2 regions of the Candidatus Villigracilis affinis genome follow, and region 2 is predicted to be linked to the other one. Evidence: a T-box and tRNA genes for the amino acid it is inferred to sense, from the RefSeq annotation. Region 2 holds a T-box; the other holds one or more tRNA genes.
What was found. A T-box is a leader RNA that pairs with one kind of tRNA and senses whether it is charged. The one in region 2 lies ahead of pheS (phenylalanine--tRNA ligase subunit alpha), so its partner is inferred to be a tRNA-Phe.
Positions count from the first base shown of each region.

Region 1: it has a tRNA-Phe gene. The T-box ahead of pheS (phenylalanine--tRNA ligase subunit alpha) is inferred to sense a tRNA for this amino acid. The anticodon was not compared.

Region 1 is NZ_JADJKT010000007.1:91,285-95,684, reverse strand. It holds gene IPI86_RS05270 (GAF domain-containing protein) at 1-2,005, opposite strand, end outside; tRNA gene IPI86_RS05265 (tRNA-Cys) at 2,113-2,183, opposite strand; tRNA gene IPI86_RS05260 (tRNA-Gly) at 2,241-2,312, opposite strand; tRNA gene IPI86_RS05255 (tRNA-Phe) at 2,339-2,411, opposite strand; gene IPI86_RS05250 (DNA-directed RNA polymerase subunit beta) at 2,612-4,400, shown strand, end outside.
Region 2 is NZ_JADJKT010000027.1:132,595-136,994, reverse strand. It holds gene IPI86_RS13100 (hypothetical protein) at 1-139, shown strand, start outside; gene IPI86_RS13095 (hypothetical protein) at 333-1,265, shown strand; T-box leader at 1,294-1,545, shown strand; gene pheS (phenylalanine--tRNA ligase subunit alpha) at 1,656-2,714, shown strand; gene IPI86_RS13085 (four helix bundle protein) at 2,753-3,085, shown strand; gene IPI86_RS13080 (hypothetical protein) at 3,255-3,926, shown strand; gene IPI86_RS13075 (phenylalanine--tRNA ligase subunit beta) at 4,021-4,400, shown strand, end outside.

The sequences.
Region 1 (4,400 bases), on a different contig from region 2:
AGTCTGCATCTAAAAGCTGGATGCTGCCGCCGTCTGATGGAATCACTTTAATGAGTTGATCAAGAATGGATTGTAGAACCTGATCGAGGTCCAGTGATGATGCGGCTATACGGATCAGGTCCAGTATCGCTGTTTCGCGTTGACGTTGAATCTGTTCTGCTCTAGTGAGGCGAAGCTTCTCAATTGCGGTTCCCAAGCCACCAGCGATTGTATTGAGCAGACGTTCATCCTGTTCATCAAAGGCATTAATCTGTTTGCTTTCTACATTAAAAACACCAATGATCCGTTCATTTACTCGAAATGGGGTGCATATTTCCGATTTTATACTTGATAATATTTCAATGTAATCTGGATCTTGTGTGATGTCGTTAATGCGGATGGATCTGCCGGTCCGCACTGCTCTCCCTGTAATTCCACCTGTAATCGGGTAGCCGTTTTTCCATTTGGAAATATCAGCACCTACATAAGATGGGTGAGGGGTTAGCATGGTTCCCTGTTCGTTCAAAAGTAAAATTCCGCATACGTCCGTGTATATGCTGGCAGTAATCCTTGTCACTTGTTCAATAATGTCATTTTCCGAGTTGCTCTGTGTGCCCGCCATGGTCGTTGCCCGCAGGATGGTCAATTCCTTTAATTGGCGCTCAAGCAAGATCTCTGCTTGTTTTCGAACCGTAATATCCTGTGCAATAGCGATAATTACATCCTGTCCGAAATAAGTTCCCTTGTTTAAGGTGATGATTTTAGGAAATATCTGGCCGTTGCTTCTTATTCCCCAGAATTCGAATTCTTGCGGCTCCCCGTTAAAAGTGTGTTCGATCCTTTTGACGAGATTTGTCAGATCGTTTTTATCGGGTGCACTCAATACCTCTGGTGTTTTTCCAATAAAAAACTCCCGTGGATAACCGTACATCTTCATTGCGCCGTCATTAACATCAAGGAATCTTCCTTCTTTATCCTGAATGTAAATGGCTTGGGTCACGCTATTGAATAGTTCACGGTAGCTGACCTCGTTTTCCTTCATTACCCTTTCTGAGTTTTTTTGCTCTGTAATATCCAGAAGAGTGCCTTGCCAGAAGAGGGGATTTCCACCCTCGTCTTTAATGATCGAAGCATCTTCTTTGATCCAGACATAATGACCGTCACGATGACGTAATCTATATTCAATGCGAAACGGCTCTCCAGTCTCGTCCGTTCGGATATCCTCGGCAATGACGCGTTCGCGGTCATCCGGGTGAAGTGAGTTTTCCCACATGTCTTCACCAGCTGCCCACTCTTCCGGACTATAGCCAAGTAGCTCCTTGAGCCGCGGGCTCATATATCGAGTGGATTGGGAATCATTGAATATGTCCATGAAAATGACTGCTGGTAGTTTTTCAACCAAGGTGCGATAGCGCTCTTCAGCTTCGCGTATTGCGTTTTCGGCATTTTTTTGCTTTGTAATATCTGTGACGAAACCCTCGTAATACAATATTTTTCCGTTAATACCCTTTACAGCACGGGCATTTGTGGAGGTCCAGATTATGCTTCCATCTTTTCGCAGGTTTTTTGCGTCGAACTTTTCCACATATCCTTGCTGGGTCAGTGCTTCTGTGAATTCGCGGCGACTCTCCATCGATAGGTGAATTTGTGTGCTGATGTTACTGATTTGTTCGATCATTTCTTCAGGCGTTTCATAACCAAACAGTGCCGCCATGGCAGTATTAACATTAATGAATTTCCCTTCAGGGGAGGATCTGAAAATCCCTTCTGTTGTGGATTCAAACAAGTCTGAAAAATTTTGTTCTGCAGTTTGTAGGATGTTTTTTCTGTTCTTTAGCAGGATAAATAAAACGAGAGCAGTAATGAGAACGAAAAACCAACCTTTATATGATTGAACGATGGATAGTTGATATGGGTCGGTGAATAAAAAAGCAACTATTCGGTCGGAAAGTAGAATCCATAAGGCCCCTATGATGGCATAGGTAAGGGAGATACTTAATGCAGATGATGATCGTGAATTCTTCATGATCTGTTCAGGTTTTTTTCCTCTATTTGATTATAGACTTTTTTCATGGATTTTTCATAAGAAAAGTGAAACAAAAAAAGCAAATCATTTATGATTTGCTTTTGAAGAGGCGTCGAGGGGATTTGAACCCCTGATGAGGATTTTGCAGACCCTTGCCTTACCACTTGGCCACGACGCCATATTATTGAATGAGAAATATTGATTGAATGTTGCTAATCACCATTCTCTTTTATTGAGCGGGCGATGGGATTCGAACCCACGACCTTCTCCTTGGCAAGGAGACGTACTACCACTGTACTACGCCCGCATTTCTTGGCTAAACTTCAGCCAGAGTGCCGAGACCCAGGATCGGACTGGGGACACCACGATTTTCAGTCGTGTGCTCTACCAACTGAGCTATCTCGGCAAAACCATCTTTTGTAAAGCGGTCGTGATTTTACACGTACTTATAGAGATTGTCAAGAAAAGCATGCGAATTCGTTTGAATGATATTCAATATCAAATGTAGCTTGACTTTTTATATTCGTTTCGATATAATGTTAGGTCGCTGTCCAAGTGGGACAGTTAAAATCGTTTTATAACCCAGCCACAAGTCAGGAGAGAAGAATGGCATCTTCTTTGCCCCAAAAAACCTACGCACGTATTCCAGTAAAGTTAGAGCTCCCCAACTTAATAGAAGTACAACTTGATTCGTTTGAAAGACTCAAGAAGGAAGGGTTGAACGATCTTTTTCATGAGATCTCTCCCATTGAGTCTTATAACAAAGGAATGAAGTTGTTCTTCCCAAGCAGAGGCCCTGAGTCGCAGCAGTGGGGACTCAAGTATTGGTTTGGCGAGCCCAAACATGGGATTGAGGAATGTGTCGAACGTGATTTGACATATGCCAGCCCATTGTATGTCTCTGTCTTGTTAGCTGGCCCGGATGTTCCGGAGCCGATCAAACAGGATATTTTCCTCGGTGACTTTCCTGAGATGACTGATAAAGGCACGTTCATTGTAAATGGCACTGAACGCGTCGTAGTTTCCCAGTTGATCCGCTCTCCTGGTGTGTATTTTGAAGCACCTGCGGACCGTGCAACCGGCCGTCCTTTGGCCATGGCGAAATTGATCCCGGATCGCGGCGCGTGGATGGAGTTTGAAACACGTAAGTCCGACTATATCATCTTGAAATTCAACCGCAAACGCACGGTTCCAATTACCGTTTTCCTGCGTGCTCTTGCTGCCGTGGATGATGGGCTGAAAGATTCCCCCATCAAATTCGGTACAGATGAAGAGATTCTTTCCATATTCAAGGATGTGGATAACAACCCTGAGCGTATGTTCATTGCGTCTTCGCTCAAGCAGGAACCTGATTGGAGTCAGTACAATCAGACCATCCCTAATGCCGCATTGATTGAGTTTTTCAAAAAGATGCGCCCCGGCGACCCTGCAACACTCGATAATGCCCGTCAGTTTCTCGAGGAGCAGTTATTTGACCAACGCCATTACGACCTTGAACGCGTGGGCCGTTATAAGTTGAATCAAAAACTCGACTTGAATATTCCGATCCCGCATCGTACGGTTTCGAAAAATGACGTGATTCGTTTGATTCGCCGTATGATTCAGATCAATAATGGTGCGGAGCGCCCTGACGATATTGACCATTTGGGCAATCGCCGCGTCAAGACAGTAGGGGAGTTGATCCAGAACAAGTTGAGAATCGGCTTGCGACGTATGGAACGTGTGATTAAAGAGCGCATGTCCATTCGTGATCAGGAACAGCTTTCTCCTGTGACCTTGGTCAATATTCGCCCCGTGGTTGCCGCGTTGCGTGAATTCTTCGGCTCATCACAACTTTCACAGTTCATGGATCAGACCAACCCGTTGGCTGAGTTGCGTCACAAGAGAACTTTGTCCGCGTTGGGTCCGGGTGGTCTTCGCCGTGAACGTGCTGGTTTCGACGTGCGCGATGTTCACCACTCCCACTACGGACGTATCTGCCCGATCGAGACCCCTGAAGGTCCAAACATTGGTCTTATTGGTCGTTTGGCTTCCTTTGCCCGTGTAAATGAATATGGCTTCATTGAAACACCGTATCGCAGAGTGTACAAATCTTTCAAGGCTGATGATGAACGCCTGGAAGGCCGTACTTTGCGTGAAGATGTTTACGACCCCAAGACCGAGGAGTTGCTCTTCAAGTCTGGGACTTCGGTTGATTCCAAGGCCATGAAGAAGCTCGCCAAGATCGGCGGAGATGTCAGCGTGATTCCGTTTGTTTCTGACGAAATCGCTTACCTTTCTGCAGACGCTGAAGATAAATATACAATTGCTCAGGCAAATGCTCAATTAACGGAGAGCAAAGAGTTCTCTCGTGAGCGTATTTCCTGCCGATACCACTCAGGCTTTATGTTTGCTG
Region 2 (4,400 bases):
ATTCGATAAAGCCGACACGAAAAAAGTTGACGCCAATTTCACTCCCAGCCCCGCCGCAGGAGATTTCTGGGTAAAACTGATCACGGTTACACCCAACGGGAAAGTTGCCGAAACAAAATACAAGATCAGTTGTCCGTAAACCTCCCTTTGTATCTTCGCTAAAACGAACTCATCCCAGAATTGATCTTCTGAGGGTGAGTTCGTTTTAAGAACTGATGTTACGCACGCTGATCCAAGAGCAAGGGCTGAAATCAAGGCCATTGCTACGCTCAGGGCGACCTGATTATTTTTTTAATCAGCAACTTTTCCCATGCGGAATCTGTATTGATTCCATGAAGACATTCAAAAACATCCTGCTCGTTCTTGCCACAGGTTACATCTTCGTCTTTTTTTCAGAGCATCTTTTTTGGGCGCGCATCCGCCCCGAAGACACACTCAAAGGTTGGGTCAGCGCATGGATCGCCTACTCGCTCATGGCCTACATCTTTCTCGTCCTCGTTGCGCAATTCAAGATCAAATCCATCTGGCCGCTGTTTCTTGCGGGTGCGGCATTCGGCTGGCTGGCTGAAGGTCTCATCGTGCAAACGACCTACGAAATGCTGCCCCTCTCGATCTCATTTACTGGACTCGCGTGGCACGCACCCATCACGGTCTGGATCGGATGGTACGCGATTCAACGATCATTATCAACCAACGCCTCTTTCTCGACCTTGAAACTGGCCGCCATCATCGGGGCATGTTCGGCCCTTTGGGCGATCAACTGGTGGCTTGAGCCCGATGGAGGAGTCGCGTCTATTGCAGAGTACGCGAAATTCTCATTCGTCACAACCACCCTGGTCATCATTGCATATTGGCTGGCAAACTGGAGCGCATCCGCGCCGTTTCAACCCAAACGCTGGGTGACAATCCTGATCTCGTCGCTGTTTGTCCTCTATTTTATTTTTGTCACTGTACCCGCCGCCCCCATCGCCGTCATCATCCTACCCATTCTGCTTGGACTGGTCTATTTCGGCTTGAGAAATTTTCTCAAAAAAGAAAGCGATGGGTCACTGCTCGATCAATTCGCAGCCCCGATCCCCGCCTGGAAATTTCTCAGCCTGTTTACACTGCCTGTTGTAAATGTCATCTTGTATGCGCTTGCCCTATCGCTCAACCTGCAATGGCAGACAAACTGGATTCTGTATCTCATCACCACCCCGCTGGGATTTATCCTGTTCTTCATGAGTCTTTACAAGTCCACCCGCCCGCACTTGACAGAAGCCTGATTCCGCAGATAATTACGGGCAACCAATCAAAAAGGCTGTGACAGAGGAAAGTAAACTGACGGAAGTTGCCAGAGACGTGCAAAGCAAGCGGTGAAATTGCACCCGACGAAAATCAGTTGAAGTTCCCTCTTGAGCCGTTCAGGTGAATGAATTCTAGTAGTCTGAACCGTATTCTCCACGTTAGCGGAGAGGCTGATGTTAGTCAGCGCAAAGCGCATCGTCCTAAACAGGATGGTGAATTTGGGTGGTACCACGGGAAACTTCTCCTCCCGTCCCATTGTGGACGGGAGGTTTTTGTTTGTAAAGAGCAGGGAGTAGACGAATAGAGAGTAGATGAGTAGTTACTAGTCTCCATTCTCTAATCTCTACCATCTAGTTTTGGAGGCATATATGCAAGACAAATTAAACGAAATCGAAAAAGCCGCATTGGAGTCACTGGCTGTTGTGGATGATCCCGCCGCTGTTGAGGCATGGCGCGTGACCCACTTGGGTCGCAGTTCGGAATTGATGGGAGTCTTTTCCAGCTTGGGCAAACTCTCAAAGGAAGAGCGACCCGTTGTCGGCGCGGCGGCGAACCGTGTGAAGGTGGCGCTGGAAGCCGCTTTGGAGGAAAAAGCCGCAGCGGTGAAAAATGCCGCGTTGGCGAAATCCCTCGCCGAAGAAAAATTGGATGTGACCCTGCCCGGGCGCGCGAAGAATATCGGGCGGCTGCATCCATCCACACAGCAGTTGCGGCGTGTGCTGGCGATTTTGGCGGAGATGGGTTTTCAGGTGTTCACTTCGCGCGAAGTGGAAACCGATGACATGAATTTTCAGATGCTGAATTTCCCGCTGCATCACCCTGCGCGCGATATGCAGGATACGTTTTTTGTAGAAGCGGAAAACCGCGGTGATAATCCGATTTTGATGCGCACACATACATCGCCGGGACAAATCCACGCGATGCGTAAATTCGCTGCGACCAATCCGAGCGACCCGCCGCCGATCCGCATTGCGCTGCCGGGTATGTGTTTCCGCTATGAGCAGATCACGGCGCGGTCTGAAGTGCAGTTCAATCAGGTGGAAGGACTCGCGGTTGGCAAGAACATCACCTTCGCGGATCTGAAAGGCACGATCGCAGACTTTGTGCGCCGCATGTTCGGTGAAGGCGCGCGGCTGCGCTTCCGTGCTTCGTACTTCCCGTTCACGGAACCCTCCGCCGAAATAGATGTGGAATGTTTCGTGTGCGGTGGCAAGGGCTGCCAGGTCTGCAAGAATTCGGGCTGGCTTGAAATCCTCGGCTGCGGTATGGTTCACCCGAATGTGTTGATGAACGGCGGCTACGACCCGAAGGTCTACTCTGGCTTCGCCTGGGGTATGGGACCTGAACGTCAGTTGATGCTGAGAAACAAAGTCGGCGACATCCGTTACTTCTGGGGTAACGATGTGAGATTTTTGGAACAATTCTAGGTGATAAGAGATTAGAGAAAAGAGAGTAGAGAATAGTTATGAGCGTGGACGGATTGAAGCGGTTGAAAGTCTGGGAAAAAGCAAAGGATTTTGCTGTAAAAATTTACAAGCAGGTCTTGCCTTTACTTCCTCAAGAAGAAAAGTGGAGTCTGAACCAGCAAATACGCCGCTCATCAACAAGCATCTCAGCCAATATTGCTGAAGGACATGGACGGTTCTATTACCAGGATAACGTCCGCTTTTGTTACAACGCCCGCGGCTCTCTGGAAGAAACTCTCAGTCACTTGATCGTCTGTTTTGAAGCAGGATTGATCGCCGAAACGGTATACAAAGAATTGGAAAGTGAAGGCGAAGAGATCGAAAAATGTTGAATGGCTATATTGCTTTTCTCAAGAAGAGCAAACAAGGCGAAAACGAACCCGGTGCAAATCACAAAGTTCGTGAAGAAGCCGAACCCTACAACATCGAAACTTCTGAAACCTAGCCCTTCACTACTCTCTGATCATCTACTCTCTATTCATCTCCACAAGGAGTTACATTATGAAAATACCTTTATCTTGGTTAAAAGATTTCATCGATTTGAGCGGACTGTCTGTTGAGGACATTGCCCGTAAGTTGACCCTCGCCGGCATGGAAGTGGACGAGATTCTCTACGTCGGCTTGCCCATGCCTGTTTACAAGGAAGGCGAGAAGCACGAGTTCAAGACCAACGGCATCGGCTGGGATCGCGAGAAACTGGTCGTGGCGGAAATTCGTGAAGTGAAAGCGCATCCGAATGCTGATAAGTTGACTCTGCTCGACCTGTATGATGGTCAGCAGGATCAGGTGGTTCTCACAGGCGCGCCAAACATCTTCCATTTGAAGGGCGCAGGCAAATTGGAGAAGCCCATCAAGGTGGCTTACGCAAAAGAAGGCACGACGCTCTATGACGGTCACGCCGATGGTCAGGTGCTGATGACACTCAAGCGCGCCAAGATCCGCGGCGTGGACTCGTACTCGATGGTCTGCTCCGAAAAAGAATTGGGCATCACCGAAGAAAGCGACGGCATTATCATCCTCGACGATGATGCGCCCGTGGGCATGCCGCTCGCTGATTACCTGGGCGATGCCGTGCTGGATATTTCCATCCTGCCGAACATGGCACGCAATGCCAATGTGATTGGGATTGCGCGTGAATTGGCGGCGATGCTCGGGCGGAGAGTTGAAAGTTGAAAGTTCAAGTCACTCAACCTAAACCTTCAACCTTCAACCTATAACCGATCTGGTTGAAATTGAGATCAGCGACCCCGAACTCAATCCGCGTTTCGTGGCGGGATTGATCCGCAATGTGGAGATCAAGCCCAGCCCGTATCAAATTCAGCGCAGACTCAAACTCGCGGGCGTACGCCCGATCAACAACGTGGTCGATGCGACCAACTACGCCATGCTCGAACTCGGCGAACCGTTGCACGCCTTTGATTACGATGTGTTGAAAGCACGCGCTGGCGACAAGAAGATCAAGATCAGCACCCGCGCCGCAAAAGATGGCGAGAAACTCACCACGCTGGATGGAAATACGCGCACGCTCACTTCAATGAACGTACTCGTCTGCGATGAGCAAGGTCCGCTCTCGCTTGCGGGTGTGATGGGCGGCTCGGAAAGCGAAGTGTATGACGCCTCCAAAGAATTGTTGGACGCAGTCAGCAA